DNA from 3 places in the Acetobacter sp. DmW_136 genome. Region 1 is predicted to be linked to each of the others. Evidence: predicted binding sites of a transcription regulator. Region 1 holds the regulator's gene; each other region holds the start of a gene.
The links. Region 1 encodes LexA, which represses DNA repair genes until DNA is damaged. Its sites were predicted from a motif close to TGTTCTANNTANGTTC; they were not measured.
Positions count from the first base shown of each region.

Region 2: FKW31_RS06125 (ImuA family protein) is a predicted target of LexA. The motif match lies at 1,444-1,459, and genes of this name have one in related genera.
Region 3: dinB (DNA polymerase IV) is a predicted target of LexA. The motif match lies at 1,584-1,599, and genes of this name have one in related genera.

Region 1 is NZ_VHON01000005.1:30,042-38,100, reverse strand. It holds gene thiO (glycine oxidase ThiO) at 1-965, opposite strand, end outside; gene FKW31_RS00885 (DUF3429 domain-containing protein) at 1,067-1,543, opposite strand; gene eno (phosphopyruvate hydratase) at 1,727-3,007, shown strand; gene FKW31_RS00875 (septum formation initiator family protein) at 3,178-3,507, shown strand; gene rpmG (50S ribosomal protein L33) at 3,620-3,787, opposite strand; gene glp (gephyrin-like molybdotransferase Glp) at 3,857-5,131, shown strand; gene lexA (transcriptional repressor LexA) at 5,217-5,867, shown strand; gene bioD (dethiobiotin synthase) at 5,916-7,313, opposite strand; gene FKW31_RS00850 (alpha/beta fold hydrolase) at 7,310-8,002, opposite strand; gene FKW31_RS00845 (8-amino-7-oxononanoate synthase) at 8,002-8,059, opposite strand, start outside.
Region 2 is NZ_VHON01000014.1:15,993-24,051, reverse strand. It holds gene FKW31_RS06130 (DNA polymerase Y family protein) at 1-576, opposite strand, end outside; gene FKW31_RS06125 (ImuA family protein) at 584-1,399, opposite strand; gene FKW31_RS06120 (ATP-dependent helicase) at 1,556-3,658, shown strand; gene FKW31_RS06115 (SOS response-associated peptidase) at 3,671-4,327, shown strand; gene FKW31_RS06110 (DMT family transporter) at 4,457-5,422, opposite strand; gene FKW31_RS06105 (pyridoxamine 5'-phosphate oxidase family protein) at 5,419-6,309, opposite strand; gene FKW31_RS06100 (DUF2274 domain-containing protein) at 6,407-6,646, opposite strand; gene FKW31_RS06095 (TrbI/VirB10 family protein) at 6,639-7,874, opposite strand; gene trbG (P-type conjugative transfer protein TrbG) at 7,871-8,059, opposite strand, start outside.
Region 3 is NZ_VHON01000006.1:6,943-15,001, forward strand. It holds gene FKW31_RS01940 (quinone-dependent dihydroorotate dehydrogenase) at 1-638, opposite strand, end outside; gene FKW31_RS01945 (hypothetical protein) at 816-1,433, shown strand; gene dinB (DNA polymerase IV) at 1,635-2,714, shown strand; gene FKW31_RS01955 (amino acid permease) at 2,974-4,467, shown strand; gene FKW31_RS01960 (hypothetical protein) at 4,464-5,534, shown strand; gene FKW31_RS01965 (glycosyltransferase family A protein) at 5,610-6,380, opposite strand; gene FKW31_RS01970 (hypothetical protein) at 6,377-7,927, opposite strand.

The DNA.
Region 1 (8,059 bases):
TGTGCGCCAAATATCAAATCCGCCGCCTCCCGCGCCCGAGCGGGAGAAAGCAGAAACCCATGCCGGTACATACCGTTGATATAAATGCATTTTCCATCCTGCACCACGCGCGGCATGTTATCTGGGTAAGATGGCCGTAAGCCTGTACCCATTTCCAGAATTTCTGCCTCGGCAAATCCGGGATGGAGGGTCCATGCCGCGTTCAGCAGTTCCATCATGGAACGTACTGTCATGCTGCCTGCATTTTCGCTTTCAATCATGGTGGCACCTACCATGAACACATGGTCAGCCCTTGGCACAATGTAAACAGGTATACGGGGGTGCAACATGCGCACAGGGCGATGCAGCGTTACGTCCGGGCAACGCAACAGCAGCATTTCACCCCGCACACCTCGCAGGCCCTCCAGCTTGTTACGCGCAGCCAAGCCGGTGCAATCCACCACCCAGTCAAACGCAGCTTCATTCGGGCTTATTTCGCCAAACTCGGCACGGCCACTCAATTGCTCCAGCCGCGCCAGAAGGGCCTTTAAGGCTTTACGCGGATCTACATGCCCTTCATCGGGAAAAAACAGTCCTTTATGGAAACGGCCTGCCAGATCTGGCTCAAGCTGGGTAATTTCTACCGTGCCTACAGTCTGAAAATGTGATGTGCGGCGGCCAAAGCGGGCAATTTCACCCACATCTCGCGCAGGCGCCAACACAAGGCTGCCCTCACGCGTAACATCGGGCACGTGCTCCGCCCACCAATCTACCGAATCGATAGATTGAGCTGTTACTTCCTCTGGCGCAGATTCGGCCTCGCACCATGGGGCAAGCATACCGCCTGCCATCCATGAGGCCCCGGCCCCCACGCGGCCTCCGCTATCATACAGGGTAACATCTCCACCCCCTTCGGCCAGAGCTACGGCGGCTGTCATACCCGCCACACCGGCCCCTTTTACCAGAATGCGCGGTTTGCCGTTCATACTCTCTACCTTGCCTCCGTTACTGGCGATGTGCTGCTACAACCTAGCGTTATAACACGCCTCAAACCCTGCTTCTGCAAGGGGTTATGCCGTTTTAATGTTCAGAATGCGCGCACAAGCAGCACCATCAACAGGCAACATTCCGTTACCGCCGTGGCAATCCAGCGCATGCCCATGTAACCGGGCGGCAACCATCCACGTTGCCATGCCCCACGCTCTGCCAATGCCACCAGCGGGAAAAGCGCAGCCAAAATTATCACCCCGGCAAGCGGCACCCATGCATACGCCAGATAAGCAGCAATCCATCCGGCAAAGGCAGGCACAACCCCCAAGACCAAACGCAAATTATCTGCTCTGTCTGCCCCGCTGGTTAAAATGGCGCGATCAAGCTCCAGCGCCAGACCCCAATGCACGGCTCCAATAAAGGACAGACACACCGCCCCGTAAATGACCAACGCCATTAACAGATTGGGCACTGGCACGCCGGAATCGAAAAATACAATGCCGCATGTGCAAGCAACAAAGGGCAAAAGCCCTGCCACCATGAGCACGACAGCCAGAAATGGAAGTTTTTTCATGAACGTGCAGCAGGCCTTTACCTGATAATTTCATACCCAATGTGGTTGACAGAAAAGCCCAACAAGCGGCCACTAGCAACCGTAGGCAGATTTACCCTGCCCACCGTGTTCCGCCCGGAACCAAAAAAAAGAACACCGGCTTCTGCCCGCCAGAGGCCAGACAATAAAGGAACGGAAACACCAATGAGTGCCATTGTTGACATTATCGCACGTGAAATTCTGGACAGCCGCGGCAACCCAACGGTTGAAGTAGATGTGGAGCTGGCATCCGGCGCCAGAGGGCGTGCGGCTGTTCCTTCTGGTGCCTCAACCGGTGCGCATGAAGCCGTAGAACTGCGTGATGGTGACCCCAAGCGGTTTGGTGGCAAGGGTGTTCTCAAGGCTGTTGAGAACATTGAAAACGAAATCCTGCCCACGCTACAGGGTGCCGAATCGGCAGATCAGATTGATATCGACAACGCCATGATTGATCTGGATGGCACACCCAACAAAAGCCGTATGGGTGCGAACGCCATTCTGGGTGTATCTCTTGCCATTGCCAAAGCCACGGCAGCCGAACTGCATGTTCCGCTGTACCGCTACATTGGTGGCGTGTTTGCCCATGTTCTGCCCGTGCCGATGATGAACATTGTCAACGGTGGGGAGCATGCAGATAACCCCATTGATATTCAGGAATTCATGGTGCAGCCGGTGGGTGCGCCTACTGTGGCCGATGCCATCCGCTGGGGTTCGGAAATTTTTGCCCAGCTCAAAAAAGCCCTGAGCGCTGCTGGTTACAACACCAATGTTGGGGATGAAGGCGGCTTTGCGCCTGCCCTTAAATCTGCCGATGAAGCACTGGGCTTTATCACCCGCGCCGTAGAAGCCGCAGGCTACCGCCCCGGTGAGGACGTAACCTTTGCACTGGACTGCGCAAGCACCGAATTTTTTAAAAACGGCAAATACAACCTGAAAGGCGAAGGCAAGGAATTCGATTCCGCTGGTATGGTGTCCTACCTGTCTGACCTTGTAAGCCGTTACCCGATTGTTTCCATCGAAGACGGCATGGCAGAAGATGACTGGGAAGGCTGGGCCCTGCTCACGCAGGAACTGGGCAAAAAAGTCCAACTGGTTGGGGATGATCTGTTTGTAACCAACCCAGAACGCCTGCGCCGTGGCATTCAGGCTGGTGTTGCCAACTCCCTATTGGTGAAGGTTAACCAGATTGGTACGCTTACGGAAACGCTTGAAGCCGTGCAAATGGCCCAGCGCGCTGGTTACACTGCGGTTATGAGCCATCGTTCTGGTGAAACGGAAGATTCCACCATTGCGGATCTGGCTGTGGCTACAAATTGCGGACAGATCAAAACCGGCTCTCTTTCCCGTTCTGATCGGACAGCCAAATACAACCAGCTCATTCGTATTGAGCAGGAACTGGCAACTGCTGCACGCTATGCAGGCCGCACCATTTTGAAAAACGCATAAGCTACAGCGCTTTTGGCGCAACAGATTGCAAAAAAGCTGCCTCCCCACCCGGAGGTGGCTTTTTTCATGCCCTCATGCCTTGGCGCTGCCACACTTCATGGTTTAGACAGAAAGGAAGACCCAGAGGTGCAGGCTAAGCTGCACAGAACCAGAAAAAAGGCAGCGCCAGAGTGCAGATCGGTCGTTTCATTCGTCGCACAGTGCGGGCGGTTGTGCCCCCTTTGGTTTTTCTTGGCATTGCGGGCTATTTTGGCTGGAACGCAACGCAGGGCGATCATGGTATTCAGGCCTATAAGCAGCAATTAGGTCTGCTGGAACAAGCCAAGCAATCCAAACAGGATGCTATTGCTGAGCAAGCAGCATGGCACCGCCGCGTAAATGGCTTGCGTGAGCAATCTCTGGATACAGATATTCTGGATGAACGCGCCCGCGCCATGCTGAACATGGCAGATCGTAATGATATTGTTGTGCCTTACGATAGGCGAGACCCGCTGTTTTAAGCGTCTTCCCCTAAGATCTATGCTGGATATCGCATTTTTCTGGCACAATCAGGCATAAAAAAACGGCGCTCTCGGGCGCCGTTTTTCGTATCCACATTCCGAAGAACGCAGATTATTTGATTTTAGCTTCGCGGAACACGACGTGCTTACGCGCAACCGGATCGTACTTCTTGAGTTCCATTTTGCCGGTGTGTGCACGAGCATTTTTCTTGGTCACGTAGAAGTAACCGGTGTCCGCCGTGGAGACGAGACGGATCTTGATAACGTTGGTCTTGGCCATGACTTCCTCAGCAGAGCATGATGTACGGAGCCGCATAAACGGCACCGACGGTGTTCAAGTGCCGGCAAAATGCGCATACAAGTGCAAAAGGTCAAGTATTCTTGCATCAAAGCGGTGCAACAGGCCCAAAAAGGAGGAATTTTTATGCTGGATGTGGCTGTTGCGCGCGCCCGAATTCTTGAAAACCTAAAAACATGCGGGCAGGAAATTGTGCCGCTTTCACACGCCTGTGGCCGGGTGCTGGCCCAGCCGGTGCATGCCCGCACTGCCAACCCACCGGTTTCTGTTTCCGCAATGGATGGATACGCAGCCAAAGCGGAAGATGCGCTGGAAGGCGCAGTTTTGCGCATTGTGGACGAAGTGCCCGCTGGCCACCCATCCGCCGTTACCGTGCAGAAAGGAGAATGTGTGCGCTTATTTACCGGCGCGCAAATTCCCGCTGGCGCAGATACCGTTATCATTCAAGAAAACGTGCAGCGTGAAGGTGACCACGCCAAGCTGGCTGCTCCGGCGCGCCAAGGGCAGTATATTCGCCAGCAGGGGCAGGATTTTCAGAAAAATGATACGTTATTGCCAGCAGGGCGCAGACTCGGCCCGCGTGATATCGGGCTGGCGGCTGCGGGTGGACATGTCTGGCTTACGGTTTCACGCCGCCCGCGCGTGGGTATTTTGGCCACGGGTGATGAAATTATCCTGCCCGGAGACCCAGCCCCTGCGGATGGCATTTTTAATTCCGCCTCCTTCATGGTAGCAGCGCTTCTGCAACAACAGGGCGCAGAAACAATTATGCTCCCCATTGCACGAGACAACATGGAAAGCCTGACAACCCAGTTCCGCCAAGCGGCCACGCTGGACATGCTGGTAAGCATTGGTGGTGCAAGCGTGGGAGATTACGATCTTGTCCGCCCTGCGCTGGCTGAAATTGGGTTGCAGCAGGATTTCTGGAAAATTGCCATGCGCCCGGGCAAACCGTTGATGTTTGGCCAACTCGGCAACACACCCGTTATTGGTCTGCCCGGTAACCCAGTGGCTGCCATGGTGTGTTCCATCGTGTTTGTAACCCCTGCCCTGCACGCCCTTATGGGCCTACCCGTTGGCACCGAACTGCAAACAGAACCCGCCATTCTGGGCTGTGATGTAAAAGAAAACGATACCAGGCAGGATTTTTTACGCGCAACACTTGCGCCCTCCCCACAAGGCGCTGTACCTGTGGCCACACCTTTTTCCCGGCAGGATTCAGCCCAGCTGAATATTCTCAGGCAAAGCCAGGCTCTGGTCATTCGTGCTCCCTTTGCGCCAGCACAAAAAGCAGGCATGCCCTGCCAGATTATCCGCCTACCCTGATCTCTCCCTTGACATAAAAAGAGAACTTATATAGAACAAGGCCAAGATTTTATTTTCATTACGACAGCCGCTTTTGAGGTGCGATATGCTAACGCGCAAACAGCACAAACTTCTGCTTTTTATTGATTCGCACCTCAAACAGACAGGTTTTTCGCCTTCCTTTGATGAAATGCGTGAAGCCATGGGCCTGCGCTCCAAATCTGGTATTCATCGGCTGATTTCCGGGCTGGAAGAACGCGGTTTTTTGCGCCGTCACCACCATCGGGCACGGGCTTTGGAAGTTATTCAACTGCCAGAAATGCAAGAATTGCCACCCAATGTGGTGCGTGCCAGCTTTACCCGGCCTAAGGCTGAAACCGTAAGAATTCCGCTTTATGGGCGCATTGCAGCAGGCCTGCCCATAGAAGCCGTGCCAGATACCTCCCACGTTCTCACTGTTCCAACAGAAATGCTGGGTACGGGAGATTATTACGCGTTGGAAGTAGCTGGAGATTCCATGGTGGATGCTGGCATTCTGGATGGTGACAACGTGATTATCCGCCGCACGGATCAAGCTGAAAACGGGCAGATTGTGGTGGCGTTGATTGATGAGCATGAAGTGACGCTCAAACGTCTGCGCCGCAAGGGCAACATGATTGCGCTGGAACCTGCCAATTCCAGTTACGAAACCCGTATTGTTCCGGCTGAAAAACTGCGTATTCAGGGCTGCTTGGCTGGGCTGATCAGGCAGTATTAAGCAAAGTGCCTGCGTGGTAAAAAACTTCCCCCGTAGGCATCTGTTTTTCTATTCCGAGCAGATATCATCCCATTGCGGAAAAAGCTTTGCCAGTTCGGAAACCACAGCAGGCGTAATTTCCGCACAAAATGGTACTTCTGCCAAAATACGTACCTTGCCTTTTTGCTCTATGGTCTCACGGTTTTCTGCATTAAGCGGACCGCTTAACACTACACCGGCCACGGCAATCTGCCGTGTGCGTAAGGCTTCCAAACTCAACAAAGTATGATTGAGAGTGCCTAGCCCGCTACGCGCTACTAGCACGACGGGCAAGCCCCAACGCTGTGCCAGATCAATCATCATCAGCTCTGGCGTTGCAGGCACCATCAGGCCACCTGCGCCTTCTACAACCAATGGTTTGTCTGCTTCACCTTGGGGCAGCACCAGTTGGGCTGGATCAATCTGCACGCCTTCCGCACGTGCAGCAGCATCGGGGGAAAGTGATGCAAGAAAAGCCCCTGCGGGTTTGAAACAAGGCGCATCCCCCGCCAGATGCTTAACCGTAGGGGTATCCCCTTCTTCATCCGCCAAACCGCTTTGCAGGGGCTTCCAATAAGCACCCTGCCAGCGCCGCACCAAACAAGCAGACACAAGGGTTTTGCCTATGCCCGTATCCGTGCCCGTTACAAACACACCCTTACGTGGCGGTTTGCGAAAACAGGCATACCCAACCCGCCACGTAACGGCGCACCCTGCCTGCTGAAACCGCAAGGCAACACGGCGCAACTGAACTGCGGATAATGGTACGGCCCCTTCACGTGGGGTAGATGCACCTGTTGCTTTCAGATGCCTTACAAAATCCATCCCATCTGCAAAAGCCTGCACAATATCCTGTTCAGCCCAACCGCCAGAAAACGCGGCCGGTCGCCAACTTTGTGCATCGGCCAATTCTGGATAAACCGGGGTTGCCGCCTGCCGCCCTTCCTGCTGGCAAGCCTGCTGCCATTCAGCAAATGTACCGTCCAATAATGTTGAAACCGCAAACACACCATCCGGAGCCAAAAGCCCTGCAAGGTTGCGCAAAACCTTTGCTGGTTCAGGCAGCCATTGCATAATCAGGTTGCCACAAATCACATCAAACGGGCCAGAAACATCCGGTGCGGCTGCGTCCATCTGATGGTAGGAAACAGCTTCTCCTAGCCGCATTTTAGCCCGCGCCAGCATATTCGGGGCAAAATCTGTTGCCAGAATTTCTGCTTCTGGCCAGCAAGCATGCAGATGCTCTGTCAGCAATCCTGTGCCACAGCCAATTTCCAAAATACGCAGGGGACTTTTGCCCGCCATACTGGTTTGTATGCGCTGGAACAGTTCACGCGCCGCCACACGCTGAACCGTGGCAGCTTGATCATACTTTTCCGCAGCATCAAAACTTTTACAAATACGCGCGGCACGGGTGGGTGTTTTCATGGTTGTTGTTCCATCCTGTTGCGCAGCATTTCCAAAAACCGAGCACACTCAACCGGGTGCGTTTGAGGAAGCAAATGGCCACCATTTTCTACCCATTTTATATGGGCCAAAGCCCGAAAAGAAGCCTCGGTCATACTGGGGGAAGCAATTTCATCCTGCCGCCCCGCCAACACATCTAATGGGCCTAATGGTAAATCTGCCCGTACATCTTCCGTGCGCAGAATATCCAACCCATATGCCAGTGCTTCTGGCTGGCAGCGTGCCGCCAAAACGGAGGATGCCCCACAACGCTGGCGAAAGTCATTCACCACAGCAGCAGGTTCGCGCCCCAAGCCACGTATCATGCGTTGCACAATACGCGGTGCCACACCTTCAGGAAAATCTTCTCGGCTGGCAAAACAGGCAAACGTGTTGATACCTGCAAACCTGCTTTCGGCTGGCCAAACGCCCTGCCTGCGTTGCAACATCAGCCACATGAACCCAAGGGAATGGCCAATTCCCAATATGGGGGGCTGGCTTTGGCGCAGATCATCCAACGTAACCGTTTTTTCTGCGCCAGTGGTTTGTGGTTTCAAAAAACCCAGATCCAGCGTTACGGCATCTGGCCAATTCAGTTGCATAAGCACAGGTTGCCAGAATTCCGGCCCAAACCCCCAGCCATGCACAAACACGGGTAAAAGCCGCGCCATTACGCCATACCTTTGCTGGCGCGGATAAACGTATCAGCCAAAGCCTCCATTTGCGCC
Region 2 (8,059 bases), on a different contig from region 1:
TTCCGGACCGAAGCGCAGCACCAGCGGGGCGCGAGGCGCGTTCTCGAGATCGCGGACCCGAGTCAGGCCGAGGTCGGCCATTCCGGCAACGACGTTGGTCGGGAGGCGGAGAGCAGCGATCGGCATATCCGCCAGAGTAGCGACGTGCTCTCCGGGTGGAACGACAATCGCCGTGCCCGGCGTGGTGCGCGTGACAGCATAGGCTGCTCCGAGCGTATCAGCGACGGCGGCTCTCGCCGTGATACCGGATCCGTTCAGGCGACGAACAATGTCACGTAACATTGTGGCCTCACCGCCCAGGAGATGATCGGCTCCGGTGGTGTCGAGAACCAGCCCGTCCGCCGACTTGCCGGACGCATCGACCGCCACGATGGGACTGACCCGCTGCTGCAGCCACAGCGCCAGCCGTTCCAGCGCCGCACGGTCCGCTTCGGGCTGACCGTCCTGAACCGCCAGGCCCGGAATCAGCGCCTGCGCTTTGGCAACTGGCATTCCGATCACCACCCCGCTTTTACGGGCAGCGCGGTCGGCGGCCAGCACGACGCGACGACTGCCCTCGCGCCCCGCGAGGACCAGTGGCTGTTCAGGCGGAGGCGCGGCGTCGCCCTGCTCGCGGCGGAGCCGGTCGGTGGCCCAGAACGGAAGCCAGATCACCGTGGTTCGCCTCGGCTCCTGCTGTTTTGTCCGGACTTCCGGCAATCCGCAATCCTGCCTGTCCATTTCGTACCTCCACCTCGAAGTCGGCGCTTTCGCCGGATCGTGTCCGGATCAGTTCCAGCAACCAGCGGCTCTCCCCTACCCCCTGAACCGGCAGCGGCGCCGATGGCAGAAGCGAGACCCGCCAGCGTGTGGTGCTCGCCGTCGGCTGCCCGAAATCAGCGGCATCCCTCTGTCGTCTCCACCGTCGGAGGGCGAGACCGATGCCGCCACCGCTTTCAGCCGCGAGTTGCAACCGGCGCGAAGCCGTCATGGTCAGGCGACCGACTTCGGCGACCACCGCGCCCAGGCCCGGATGACGCAGTCCTTCCTCGAAACAGGCCAGCACGTCACGATCGGTGCCACTCTCGACAAAAAGCACCCGCGAGGGTGGAAGGCCAACCTGCTGAAGTGCGGGAGTAAACAGATCGGCAACTGTCACAATCCATAACACCTGACCTTGTGTACGTGCGGCGATACCGGCAGCAAAACGGGCGGCGGCAGCGGCGTTGAGGGCGTCGTTGCCGCCTCCAGCGATCTCATGCAGGGCTCCGAGAGTCAGCCCTCCACCGGGAAGTCTCCGGTCGATCTCCGCTAACCCAAAGGGCAGTGTGGCACGCTTGCGACTGGTCTGTCCTTCGAGACGACTGATCGCGGCCCGCAGCGTCTCCAGACCGGGTTTTTTATGGGTTTCAGCAGTCATGTCACGGCTCGGCGTCCCTTATGCAGGCAAATTTCCTGATTATATGTTCCTGATTTGTTCCAATCATGCTACGCAAGTCAATGCAAATTCGCTCTGTATCCGGCATGCTGGTTAGCGATGTTCGATCAGTATCGTTGATGAAAGTGCGCTAAGGAATTGAATCCAGAACCTTCTCCTGCTTCGGGCAGCGATGATTATCTGTCCCGTCTGAATGAGGCCCAGCGACAGGCTGTCACGCACGGGACCGGAGTCTCGACAGGCGGGGCGGATTCATCCCCGCTGCTGGTCATCGCCGGGGCTGGTTCGGGCAAGACCAACACACTGGCCCATCGGGTCGCGCATCTGATCGCCTCAGGGGCTGATCCGCGCCGCATCCTGTTGCTGACCTTCTCGCGCCGCGCCAGTGTGGAGATGACGCGGCGGGTAGAACGCATCTGCAAAACCGTGCTGGGCGACAAGGCCGGACCTCTCGCTGACGCGCTGGCCTGGTCTGGGACGTTCCACTCCATCGGTGCGCGGCTGCTGCGGGAGTATGCCCAGCAGATCGGCATGGATCCGGCGTTTTCGATCCATGACCGCGAAGATTCCGCTGACCTGATGAATCTGATCCGCCATGATCTGGAATTTTCCAAAACCGAGAAGCGGTTCCCCGGCAAGGGCACGTGCCTTGCCATCTATTCCCGTGTGGTGAATTCAGGCGCGCCGCTCGCCGATGTATTGCTGAAGCACTATCCGTGGTGCGCGGGCTGGGAAGCCCAGTTGAAACAGCTTTTCGCCGGTTATGTCACGGCGAAACAGGAGCAGAGCGTGCTGGATTATGACGATCTGCTGCTGTGCTGGGCGCAAATGGTCAGCAACCCGGTTCTGGCCGCAGATATCGGCGGCAAATGGGATCATGTGCTGGTCGATGAGTATCAGGACACCAACCGGCTGCAGGCGGAGATGCTGCTGGGCATGAAGCCCGATGGCCGAGGCCTGACGGTGGTGGGTGATGACGCGCAGAGCATCTATGCCTTCCGGGCGGCGACCGTGCGCAACATTCTGGATTTTCCAGTGTCTTTCGATTCCCCGGCGCGCATCGTGACGTTGGATAGGAACTATCGTTCCACGAAACCCATTCTGGATGCCGCCAATGCGGTGATCGGCGAGGCGACGGAGCGGTTCACCAAGGATCTGTGGACCGAGCGGGCTTCGGAGGAAAAGCCACGACTGGTCACTATCTGGGATGACACGGCGCAGGCCAACTACATTGCCGATCGAGTGCTGGAAGAGCGTGAGGCCGGAACACCAATGAAGCAGCAGGCTGTGCTGTTCCGGGCTTCGCACCATAGCGGCACGCTGGAGGTGGAACTGACCCGGCGCAATATTCCGTTCGTGAAATTCGGTGGCCTGAAGTTTCTCGACAGTGCGCATGTGAAAGATATGCTGGCGCTATTGCGTTTTGCCCAGAACCCACGCGACCGCATCGCGGGCTTTCGGGTATTGCAGCTTCTGCCGGGCGTGGGGCCGGGTTCAGCCCGGCGCGTGCTGGATACGATGGGCGAGAATGCCCATCCCTTCGAGGCGTTGAAGGATGTCAAAGCGCCACAGCGGAGTGGTGAGGTCTGGGCGGGTTTCGTGAATATGCTGACCGCTCTCGGCAGCCATCAGGTCGGCTGGCCGGGCGAGATTGCAGCCGCGCGGTACTGGTATGAGCCACATCTGGAGCGGCTGCACGAGGACGCCTCCACCCGTCTGGCCGATCTGGTGCAGCTTGAGCAGATTGCCGGAGGGTACCCGTCACGCGAGAAATTCCTGACCGAACTGACGCTGGACCCGCCGGATGCCACGTCCGATCAGGCTGGCGTGCCGTTGCTGGATGAAGACTATCTGATCCTCTCGACCATTCATTCCGCCAAGGGGCAGGAGTGGAAGAATGTGTTCCTCATGAACGTAGTCGATGGCTGCATTCCGTCTGATCTGGCGACGGGCGAGCAGGACGATATCGAGGAGGAACGCCGCCTGCTCTATGTGGCCATGACGAGGGCGAAAGACAGTCTCGATATCATGGTGCCGCAGCGTTTCTATGTGCATGGCCAGCACAGCCGGGGCGACCGACATGTCTATGCTTCACGTACACGCTTCATCGACCGGGACATGCTGCCATTGTTCGAAGCCGTGTCATGGCCTGTCGTGAAACCGGAAGAGCAGGCAAGGCAGGAGGCGGTGAAGTCGGTGCGGATCGATATGGCAGCCAGATTACGCGGCATGTGGTCGTAAGGGAGCAGGCGGATGTGCAATCTCTATTCCATGACTTCCAACCCGCAGGCGATCCGCGAGATCGCGAAAGTTCTTGAGGATCGCACGGGCAATCTCCAGCCGCTGCCGGAGATCTACCCGAATACGATGGCGCCGATTGTGAGGAACGGGGAAGGCGGTCGTGAACTGCTCATGGCCCGCTGGGGTATGCCGACTCCCCCCGGTTACCTGAAAGGCCATAAGGTGGATCGCGGTGTGACCAATATCCGCAATCCGGGATCTGCATGGTGGAAGCGCTGGGAAGGGGTGGAGCACCGCTGTTTGGTTCCGCTGACAGCGTTCTCGGAACCCGAGCGTTTGCCTGATGGGAAATCACAGCCTGTGTGGTTTGCCCGCAGCGACGGAGAGCCGCTGGCTTTCTTTGCCGGTATCTGGTGCCGATGGACATCCGTGCGGAAACTGGCTGATGGAGAGACAACGGATGACCTGTTTGGATTTCTGACCACCGAGGCAAACCGGGAAGTTGGAGCCATCCATCCGAAAGCCATGCCGGTGATTCTGACGCAGCCGGATGAGCTGGATGTGTGGATGAATGCGCCAGCAGAGGAGGCGCTGGGGCTTCAACGGCCTCTGTCAGATGGGCGTTTGGCCCGTCGTGAACCACCCTACCTCGTGGAAAATGGAAGCTAAAATGGGATCATACTTCTTGCATTTTTCATCCCGGATATAAGTAGAAAAGACGAGTGCAACAAAAATCCCAAGTATGCTGATCTCTCATCAATCAGAGTTAATCGTGTGGTGATCTCCATATCGTTGGGCTCATACTTCCCGAACGTGCGAGACATCGCCGCCATTGGTCGGCGGTGCAGAGGCCTGCCGGAAAGACGAACACACCAGACCCAAAGCAATCGCTACAATGCCTGTAGCGTGCCAGAGATGCAGACGTTCGTGAAGAAACAACGTCGAGAGTATGACTCCAAAGGCCGGGATCAGATGAATGCTCAGGCCTGCACGTTCCGCACCAAAAAATCTGACAGCGCGCATGTAGAGTAAATAGGCCAGAACGGACGGAAAAATGCCCACATATAAGGCAGCTGCGGCAAATGAAATCGTCCAATGAGCAGATGTCGCACTTATCGGAGCGATGAACCAGAGCGGCAACAGGAGGCAGACGCCGATCGTGATATGAGCACCCAGCACACCCAACCGGTCGAGGTCTGCCGGCAGGCGACGGATCCAGAGCGTGTAAAACGCAAAGCAAGCCATCGCAGCAAGGACAACAGCATCTCCCGGCACGAGCGCGAGGGCGCTCCATTGTGACCATTGGCCGTGCAGAACCAGCGTGAACACGCCCAACAACGAAAGTATCAGACCAGCGCCCTGAGCGAGTGTAAGTCGCTGCCGGTAAAAGATCGCACCGAAGAAAACAATCATGAGTGGTATCAGCGCGTTCATCAGAAGGGCGTTGCTCGCCGTGGTCGTTCGTACACCAACATAGATCAGGGCATTGAAGCCGACGATCCCTGTAAGCGCCGTCCCGAGCATAAGCCAGCGATGCTGCCAATAACGAGGAGCATCACGGCGCATGATAGGGAGCGCAAACGGCGACAGGCAGACAAAAGCAACGACCCAGCGGACGGTCAACAGGGTCAGGGGTGCGGTCAGATCGCGAACCGCACGGCTGACGATAAAATTTCCGGCCCAGAACAGCGGTGGCAATCCAAGTGACGCATACGCCATAACACGCTCTACGATGCGTGGAGTACGAATGCGGTTTGCGGTCATACGTCGTGGCTCGACGATACGATCCCAATATCAGGTCCCTCCACCCAACCGAGCGACAGAGCCTTCCTGCGTCGGATCACCTCTCGAATACGCACATCAAACGAACGCCCTGCACCGCTCCACGAAACAGACGCCTCACCCGTCAGATGCAGAAGATCACCGTTGTCGAAATTGATGAAGAGAAGACCAGCCCGAGGATTTTCCAGAAAGTTTCCAAACGTGTTGAAATAACGATTACCTGGGTAATCCGGAACAGTCAGGACATCACCGTTGAGCTGCACAAAACCTGATGGTCCGCCGCGATGCGAGACATCCATGCCGCCGTGGACGACAGACGATGCGCAGGAGGCGATGAAGAATGTGCTGGCGGTCATGATGACGTCGCGCGCCTCAGCGTCTGGTGCCGGATATCTCTCCACGGCACCGGGTAATCGAAGCAGCGATCGTGGCTCACGTGGGCGGATATATTTTGGACAGTTTCCGAAACTCTGCAGAACGCGCATCCGGATGCCGTCCGCGTCGTTCGCCAGAACGGTGCCGTTGGCGCGGTTGCGTCGGCGTGTCGCAAACTCGATCCCGAGGATCGCGATCGGGCGTTCCGGCGCCAGCGCTTCAGCCACAGGATCTCCTGATAGGGGATGCCAGGCGAGATGAAGTGTTATCTCGTCAGGACTTGAGAGAAAGCCGGGCACGCCGGTAGCAAGCGTTGCAACCGGCCAGCCGTCGGGAGAAAGGGCACCCAGCACGACATAAGGCAGCGATGCAAAGAACGTGCGATGCTGCTCTGTCATGAAGGAGCGAATGAAAGTGCTCGAAGGTGCGGCCACGCCAGCCAGTGCCTGCGCACGCCGTTCGCCCTCGTGAAATGCGGTCGCCGTGTTATCCATCGTCGTGATCCGTCATGTCGGAACTGAATGAGGCAAACATGCCACGTAGCATCTCCGAGCAACAATACAGAACGGTCCGTTTATTGGCTATTCACTTTCAGGGTTTTTCGCCTTCCTCCTTCCGTTTCTTGAGGAACACACGATCACGTTCGATGAACCGGGCCACCATAATTGGAACCAGACGGGCCGGGTTCTTGCCGACATTGGTGTCGTCGCCATTCTCCTCCGCGAGAAAACGGGCATACAGAAGAAGGTCACGATGAATGTCCGCGGGAAAGGCAATCGTCATCCGGACAGGACGACTGTCGGGAATTGCGGTGATACGAAGCTTATCCATTGCGATGTTCTCCTTTCGCAACATAAGGTTTGAGTATCAGGTCGCGCCCCAGCAGAAGCGTGAACGGCAGACCGGGACGGTCGGTGAGGGTTGGCTGAATATCGAGTGAGCGGTCGACCAGCCGGTATCCCACCTGAGAGAACCCGTTGCTGGCGCCACTGCGAATGGCCTGGGCGAGATTGTTCTCGCTCTGGCTCGTGCCAGCTTCCGACCCGACGCTGAGCAGCGTGGTCACCAGTGCGGCTTTGAACAACTGGCCCCAGTGGTTGTTCACCTCGTCCGACAGGCCGGACTGGCCGATCGCGTCGGCGCCGGGCAGTTTCTCCAGCACGAGGCTTTCGCCGTCCGGGAAAATCAGCCGGGTCCAGATGATCTGGGTGCGTTGCTGCCCGAAGGAAATGCCGCTGTTATAGGCACCGAACAGCGTACTGCCCTGCGGGATCAGGAGATAGCGCCCTGTCGGGCTGTCATAGACGTTCTGGGTGACGTGCCCGACGATCTGGCCCGGAAGATCGGAACTGATCTTCGTGTTCAGCGCGCCCGCAATGACCGTTCCGGCCTGAAGCACGTAAGGGGAGAGGAGCGGCAAAATCCGATCGGGGCTGATGGTCTGCCGGTCAGGTTGACCCGCGAGAAAGGCCCGGTTCTCTGCCTGTGGTCCGGTGCTGGTCGTTCCTGCACCCTGGCCAGGGGACGCTGAGGTCGCAGATGAAGCCGGCTGCACGTCATGCTGATCACGCACATCGACTGAGGCAAACAGTTTGCTGCCAATGGCGGCATCAATTTCCTGCTGAGCCCGACGCGCATCCTCGTTGCCGATCGCATTGGCAGGGATTGATTTGCCCTGCCGCTGCGCGTTGAGGATTGGCCTGCCCAGATCACCGGGAAGCGCGGGTCCGAGCCTGGGCACATTGGAATAATCTTTCGGGAGGTTGTCCAGACCTGCCGCAGATGGTGGGGACGCATTGTCCGGACCGACTGATGCTGACGGCGCTCGATGGCTGGCTTCCAACGCATATCCGAGGGCGAACGCCACGACGATGACGCCGATCCCCCCGAGTGACCAGATCACCGTCCGCGACAGACGCACGACGCGTGGACGCTCGGCACGGAGGCGCAGATCGGGGGGCGTCGCCGGTGGGGCCGGGTTTCCCCCATTGGGCGGGGCATTCTGATCAGGGCGTGGAGCGGTGTCCTGCCCTGCCCCCTCTTCTCTGTCCTCGCTCATGACGGCCGCCCGTCAGTGCGCACGATGCGCACGCGCTGCTCGCTGGTCTTGTCGCCGAGACGCAGCTCGGCCGCGGCGAACAAGCGGTCAACGATCATCCAGTTCTGGCGGACCCGGTAATTGACCAAAGCCGGGTTCCCGTCCGGCCCCAGCACGAAAAGAGGTGGCAGATCCCCCTGCCCGAT
Region 3 (8,059 bases), on a different contig from region 1:
GGCCGTTCTGCATGACGGGCCGAAATGGCATCCAGAATCCCACGCAGGCGGGCAGCATCCTGCAAGCCACGCAGGCCCGGCGTATTAGGAGAAGAGACATTTAGCACAATGTAATTAACGTAGGGCTTAACGCGCGCCACCAGTTCTGGGTAATCGCGCTCCGGGTCTGCACCGGTTTTGTTAATACCGATATTGGCACCTACAGGCACCCCGGCCCCACCGCCACGGCCAGATGGCAACGGGCGGGACAGACGCGCCAGACGCACGGCAAACATATCAATACCCTGATTATTAAAGCCCATACGGTTAATAACCGCCCGATCTTCCGTAAGGCGGAAAAGCCGAGGCTTGGGGTTACCCGCCTGCGGGCGTGGCGTAACAGTTCCTGCTTCTACAAACCCGAATCCCAACTGTGCCAGAGGGCGCAGAACACGGGCGTTCTTATCAAACCCGGCAGCAATGCCAATGGGGTTGGAAAACCGCATACCCAGCACACGTGTAGCTAGGGCAGGATCATCCTTGGGCCGTTTTATGGGCACGGATACACCCAGTGTTAGGGCATCCAAGGCCAGTTCATGGGCCTGTTCCGGATCTAACCGGCGCAGGAATGGGAGAGAGAGTGAGGCAAGCACAGACATGCCTTGTGTACTGCCTCATGCCCAGCCTCAAGAAAAGCAGAAAAAACAGAGCCACCACAGAAGCGTGAGAAAAGTTGATGCATTTTTATCTTGATAATGAGAATTATTCTCATCTAAAGAGAGTTATCGCACACATGCCACACAAAGGATGAAGGCATCTGCCTTTAGGAATGCGCCATGACACGTTCACCTGTTTATCTGACGGATCTTGCCTGCAGCGAACGGCTGACACTTTGGACCATTCGCCGCCTTGCAGGAATACAAACAAACCCGCACACGCCCACAGCCGGGCCATCGGGCGGCCTGTTTCTTCCCTGCTTTAGGCGGGAATTTTTGGCGGTTGCACAAACCTTTCATGATGCCCTGACAGATATGGCCGCACTGGAAATGCCTGCACTGGATATTCGGGTAGGCTGCGCTCTTTCTGTTACCAGCACAGAGTATCGCCTTTTGTTGGCAACAGAAGCCGCACAGAATGAACGCAATGCAGATATGGAAGACCTGCTTAAACCGCTTGTGCCATTTGCTGGCCTGCGTACACGCCTTGCTTCTGCCATTACAACGCTAGGAGCCTGTCTTGCTGGGGCAGGATACTGGCTCTCTCATAGTTCTAGCCGTGTTGTCCCTACCAAGGCATCGGAACGTCCATCTGCTTATGGGGCCTACCCAGCCACAGCGGCACTTTCCCTTGCACGCTGGCATGATCTGGATATGCAGCCCAAGCAAATTGTGGCGCATTGGCAGGATCGTGCCACCTCAAAATACCAGTATTCACAAGGGTTTCCGGTATCTTAAACAACATCATAATTTTTCTACGGGGAGGCGTGGCTCCAATATCAGGAAGCGCTTTCCCCTTTCATTTTAAAATTGAGACCTTCTGCTTTGGTTAAAAAGATCCTGATTTTCTGGTTTGCAAACCCGACACGCAGAATTTTAAGCTAGATTTGTTTTCTTTTTGTTCCCTTTTGCGCTGCCTTCTGCTACCATACACAGGTGATGACAGCCGTTGTACGCCGCATTATCCATATTGATATGGATGCTTTTTATGCATCTGTTGAGCAACGAGACAATCCAGCGCTTAAAGGCCAACCTGTAGCGGTAGGCCGATGCCAGGAACGCGGTGTGGTTGCCGCCGCCAGTTATGAAGCCCGAAAATTTGGCGTGCGTTCGGCCATGCCTTCGGTGCAGGCACAGCGCAAATGCCCGCACCTGATTTTTGTGCCGCCACGTTTTGATGTTTATCGTGCAGTTTCTGCCCAAATTCACGCCATTTTTGCGCGTTATACCCCCCTTATTCAGCCTCTTTCGTTAGATGAAGCCTATTTGGATGTAACAAATCCGCTGCTTCTCCGCCCCTCTGCCACAGCAATTGCAGAAGAAATACGCGCGGCCATTTTGTATGAAACAGGGCTTACGGCCTCGGCAGGTGTGTCTTACAATAAGTTTCTGGCCAAGCTGGCCTCAGATTACCGCAAACCCAATGGTCAATTTGTTATTCCGCCCAACCGTGGGGAAGCATTTGTAGCCAATCTGCCCGTAAACGCTTTTCATGGCGTGGGGCCAGCTACGGCCCAGCGAATGCATACACTCGGCATTCATACAGGTGCAGATTTACGTCGTTTTTCATTAGATATTTTACGCCAGCATTTTGGTAAGGCGGCTGCTTTTTATTATGGCATCGCCCGTGGCAAAGATGATCGGCCAGTAGAACCAAACAGGCCGCGCAAATCACTCGGCAAGGAAATAACGTTCGCGCAGGATTTGCGCACCTCAGCCGAATTACACGCGGCTCTGCATGAACTGGCCGCAAAAGTGTGGGCGGGCTGCCAAAAACGTAACCTGACAGGCCGTACGATCACCCTGAAACTGCGCTATACAGACTTCAACCAATGCACGCGCAGCCTCTCTTTGGCCGATCCGGTGCAAGATCAAGAAATTCTAGCCGAGATGGCGTGCCGGTTACTTGCGCCATTGCTGCCTGTACGTGCCCCAGTAAGACTTTTAGGTATTACACTTTCCACTCTTTTAAGCCCGCAAGATCAAGAAGCCACAACGCAACTTTCTTTACTTTCGTAGATAATAAATAAATAACATTTTTATCCCAAACAACAGCACTTATGCCTATATTATTTCAATATCAAAACAAAATATTTGCGTTTATTCTTTCCTGATATTTATATAAATTCTGTATATTCCTTATACGTTTCAGCTTCATTCTTATACACTATTCATATTTAATTGCGATTATTTAACGGTTCCATCTTTACAACCTGCAAAATCCAATGCACCCGATACCAATCGGTTTTGACATAATTTTGTAATCAAGGTTAACGAGATGACGGCTTCCCCCACCTCAGATGGGCATACACTTGCCAATGCAGGCGCACGCACTGAAGATGGATACCACCGTGGTTTGGGTAAGCGTCAGATCCAAATGATCTCTCTGGGTGGGGCTATTGGCACAGGGCTGTTTTTGGGGGCTGGATCTCGCCTTCAAGCCGTTGGCCCATCTCTTGCCTTGGTTTATCTGGTGTGTGGTGTTTTTGCTTTTCTGATGCTGCGTGCATTAGGTGAGCTTGTAATGTACCGCCCCACCAGTGGCAGCTTTGTTTCCTACACACAGGAGTTTTTAGGCCCCAAAGCCTCTTATATTGCAGGCACCATGGCCTTTTTTAACTGGGCTGTAACAGGCATTGTGGATATTACAGCCGTGGCGCTTTACATGCGTTTTTGGCCTGTTTTTTCCAGTGTACCACAATGGCTTTTTGCCCTGCTGGCCCTTGTGCTGATAACCGGCATGAACCTAACCGGCGTAAAATGGTTTGGTGAGCTGGAATTCTGGCTTTCCTTGGTTAAAGTGATGGCCTTAGGCGGATTCCTGGTCATCGCGCTGGTTATTCTGGCCTTGCGCTACCCCGTAGATGGGCACGCAACCGGGCTGCATCTGATTACCGAAAACGGCGGCTTGTTCCCGCACGGCTTTTTACCTGCACTGGTATTGGTGCAAGGTGTTGTATTTGCCTATGCCAGTATTGAGCTGATTGGCACGGCTGCGGGGGAATGCGAGGATGTTAAATCCGTTTTACCGCAGGCCATTAACAACGTTATCTGGCGTATTGCCATTTTTTACGTGGGCACCATTACGCTGCTTGTGCTGCTGCTGCCGTGGAACACGTATCAGGCAGGAGTTAGCCCTTTTGTCACCTTCCTTTCCAAGTTGGGCGTACCGGGCATAGACAGTGTGATGAACGTTGTGGTGCTGACCGCAGCGCTCTCCAGCTTAAACTCTGGCCTCTATTCTACCGGGCGCGTGCTACGTGCACTGGCGCTAGATGGCGCAGCCCCGCGTTATTTGGCCCGCATGAACAAACAGGCTGTACCTTCTGCAGCCATTCTTTCTACTGTGGCCATTTATCTTGTGGGCGTGGTGCTGAATTACTTCATCCCCAGCCAGATTTTTGAAATCATGCTCAGTCTGGCCTCTCTGGGTATTCTCAGCACGTGGTGTTTTATTGTGCTGTGCCAGATTCAACTGCGCAAAAAAATTCGCCGTGGAGAAATTGCCCCTACCTCTTTTCCGATGCCGGGCGCGCCATTTACCTCGTGGCTGGCTCTCGCCTTCTTTATTGGCATCGTTGGGCTGATGGCGTTTGATTACCCAACCGGAACGGCAACAATATGCGCCATTCCCCTGCTGGCTTTGGCCCTGGCATGGGGCTGGCGCCGCATTCGCTCCGTTCCGCAACATAACGCCGTGCCACAAACCGTTCCTTCCGTTGTGTTGACGGAAGATTTTTTGGTTCCCCATGAAGGGTCAGACAGATCATGATTCAGGCAGCCAGTGTATTTTCCTCCCTCCAGGTACGAGCAGGCGTTAAGTGTTGCCCTGTTGTTTGTCGCTCTTTGGTAGGCACATTGCTGCTTTCTGTCGGCCTTTCCGCAGCACATGCTGCAGATACAGGCAATAGTGCGGCGGCGGGATCTCAAGCTCCGGGGGAGGCCCGCCCGCAATGGTATACAGGATCTCTCGTTTCGCCTTCTGGCGCGCTTTCCAAGGCAGGTGTGTTCGCGTGGGAACCTTACGTCAGCTATAATCTGCCTGTGGGATATCTGGATGCAAACGGCAACAGCCATCCGCTGCATCCACGCCAGCAATCTGTTTCCAATTTTACGCTCTACAAATACTCCATTACGGATTCCATCAGTATTCAGGTTACTCCCACGATCAGTTATTTGTGGAAGAAGAAATCTGGTACAAGTAGCGGGCTCAAATTCGGAGATCTGCCAGTTGATTTAATGTGGCGTTATCTGGATGCAGATCCTGCACGCTATATTCCGGCTCTGAGTGTATTTGCTGGGGTTGGTTTTCCCACAGGTAATTATCAGAGGCTGGGCCGAGCAGAAGATGGTGTTGGATCTGGCGTTTATACATTCCGCTTAGCCTTTACGGAGCAATCCACTTACACACTGCCAGGCCAGCATGAACTGCGCCTGCGTATGTGGGGAACCTTCCGCCGTGCGCTTACAACCGCCCATCTGCATAACGTAAGCAGTTACGGCACAGAAGTTGGCTTCCGCGGCACAGCGCAACCCGGCATGTACGGAGAAAGCGGGTTTTCTCTGGAATTTGGCATAAACCAGAAATGGGTTTTGGCCATGGATCTGGCGCGAGATTGGGCAGATGGGTCTCACATTAAAGGCCGTACCCCAACAAGCGGCAAAATAGAACGGATAGACCGCATTAACAGCTCTTCAGGAGACTGGCTGATAGCCCCTGCTGTTGAATACAACTGGTCCCCTCGTTTTGGGGTTATTGCGGGGGTTTCAACCTATTTTGCAGGCCACAATACCGGGTTTTCGGTTTCACCACAGGTGGCATTTAATAGTGTGTTTTAACCGTTGCGAATTGAAAATAAAAAAGAGCGGAGTTTCCTCCGCTCTTTTTTATACCACAGTATTTGGAAAATCTGATTATTTCACCAGTTCTGGATGACGGAACTCCATCACCAATTCCAGATCATAATGTGCAGCCAATGCTTCTGTTGCTGTGCGCGAAGAATTATGCACACGATAACGACACAGAATTTCTGGCAGGTATCCGGGTTCTAGCCCTGCATCAATAAATTTCAGCCAGAAATCATAATCTTCCCAGCCTTCTTCAATATGAGAGAAGCCGCCAACCTTTTCCCATGCACTTTTACGAATAAGCGCCATCACATCCACATAGTTATTCTTGCGCATGCGTGCGGCATCCCAGATATCGGCATGGCCAATACCTTTGCGGTCTCCAAACTCTTCAATCTGGGTATAAACTGCCGGGAATTTGCCCTGCAAAAGAGCCGTGTAAATTTTTTCCAGCGCCGTTGGGTAAATGGTATTATCAGCATCGATAATAAACACATACTCAGACTGCGCATATTCAAACGCCATATTGCGCGAAAATGATGGCCCCTGATTACGCGGGTTGGTCAAACACTGCAGGCTGTAAAAACGCTGCTTGTTTTCCTCCATCCATTCCGCGATCACATCAACGGAATCATCCCGCTGGGAGCAGTCATCAACAACCACAATTTCCAGATCAGCATGCGTTTGATCTGCAATGCTATCCAGACATTCTTCAATAACAGAAGCATAATTGAAGTTGGTAACGCAGACCGTAATCAGGTTTTTAGGCTTCCGGGATTTTTTCTTATAGGAAAAAACAACTTCCGGGCTGGGGTCCCATGGCTTGATAACGCTCATTTCACAGTGCTCCACACAGCAGAAATATAGTTTTTGAGATCGATATTCTTGGAGTTGAATATTTTCTCATCTTGCAGAAGATCAAAAATATTCTGCTGAATTCTGGCAGCTTCTTTTTGCCCATCTTCAGTCTGGGTTAACCATTCTACCAGATTGGGCATATGCCGCGGCGTTTCAGCCAAGAAATGCTCACCTTCCTTATACAGCGGATGAGGGAAGCATTCTTCTGTTACAACAATGGTGCCAGAAGCCATGCCTTGTTTAACAATCCGGTGCCATTCAAAAAAGCAATTATCATCGCGATGAATATTCAACGCCACCTTGGAATTTTCTGCAACATAGCGCGGGAGGCGTGAAAGGATATCGTAAACCCCGGAGGACGGAATAGGCCCTTCTGCCTTACGATAATAAAAGAAGGACTGATAGTTAGAGAAGAAGGCCGCTGACCGCGAAAAGAATTTTTCGCGCTTGCGAGAGGCATTCCCAAAAAAGCTGACATCAATAGCGCGTTCGGCAATTGGCCGGAATGGGGTAGAACCTGTTTTAGCCCCTTCCGGCAAAATGCGCACCAACGGATGCTTTTTATCTGCATCAGTAAGCTTGCAAGCTTCTATTTTTACCGGCGGATCAAAGTGGAATACTGGCAGCCCAACATCGGAAAAGGATTTAAGATTCTGATAACACAGATCCATCACCCCGGCTGACATGAGAATGTACAGAATCCCACGCGTGAACCAGAGTGTCTGGGGTTGCTCTGTATTAAACATGATAGATTTTCTAATAATCTCATCACGTTTCCAGATTTCGTTTCCATCCAAGAAGAAGAATTCGTGCGGAGCACAGAAAATGCAAAGTTCAGGCGTATCTTCTTCTGGTGTTTTTTCAGTAAGAACCTTGGCATTCAGGCCAGCATTACACAGATATTCACTGAGGCACTCTGCCAATTCCTGAATAAAAGAATTACCTTCGGAATGGTAGAATACCCCGATCGTTTTAGGGAAATTCTTGCCGTAAACCTTATCAGTGATTTTATAATTAACGTCGTGCTTACACTCGTTGCCCAAAAAGCGAACAATTGAGCGTTTGGAAAAAATTTCTCGCCCTTCACCAATACCGTAAAGTAATGCGTGGCGTGCTGTTGGCATACTTGCGGATGAAACATCGCTGTTCATACGCACGTAATCATCTTCGTTAAAAAACGGGTATTTCTTTAATCTATTTAGAGCATTCGTAATTGAAACATACGAATATTCCTGCAAAAGACCTTTTTCAAAGAAAAACAGATGATCATTATTTCTAATATAATGCGCGAATGGGTTTTCATTTTTCCCAATAACATTTTTATAAAGATTATAATAAATTTCTGTATTGAAATTATCATTAGGATTACGGTTTTCATGTACACCGTAAAGAACATAATGTATAATTGGATCAAGACCAGATTTTTTTACATCAGGATTTTCTTCAAGATAAAATTCACTATCGAATTTTCCCGAATCAATTATTGATTTTATATCTTTTTTATTCCAGGCGGTCAAACTTACCATTGCATTTTCCGTTTGAATGCTATCACTATTTACAGGTACTTATACCAAATATAAATTTTTATGCTGAAAAACACAACAGTTAACTATTCCTCTACATAAATTTATCATACTTATCTACGCTTTTCCTAATCT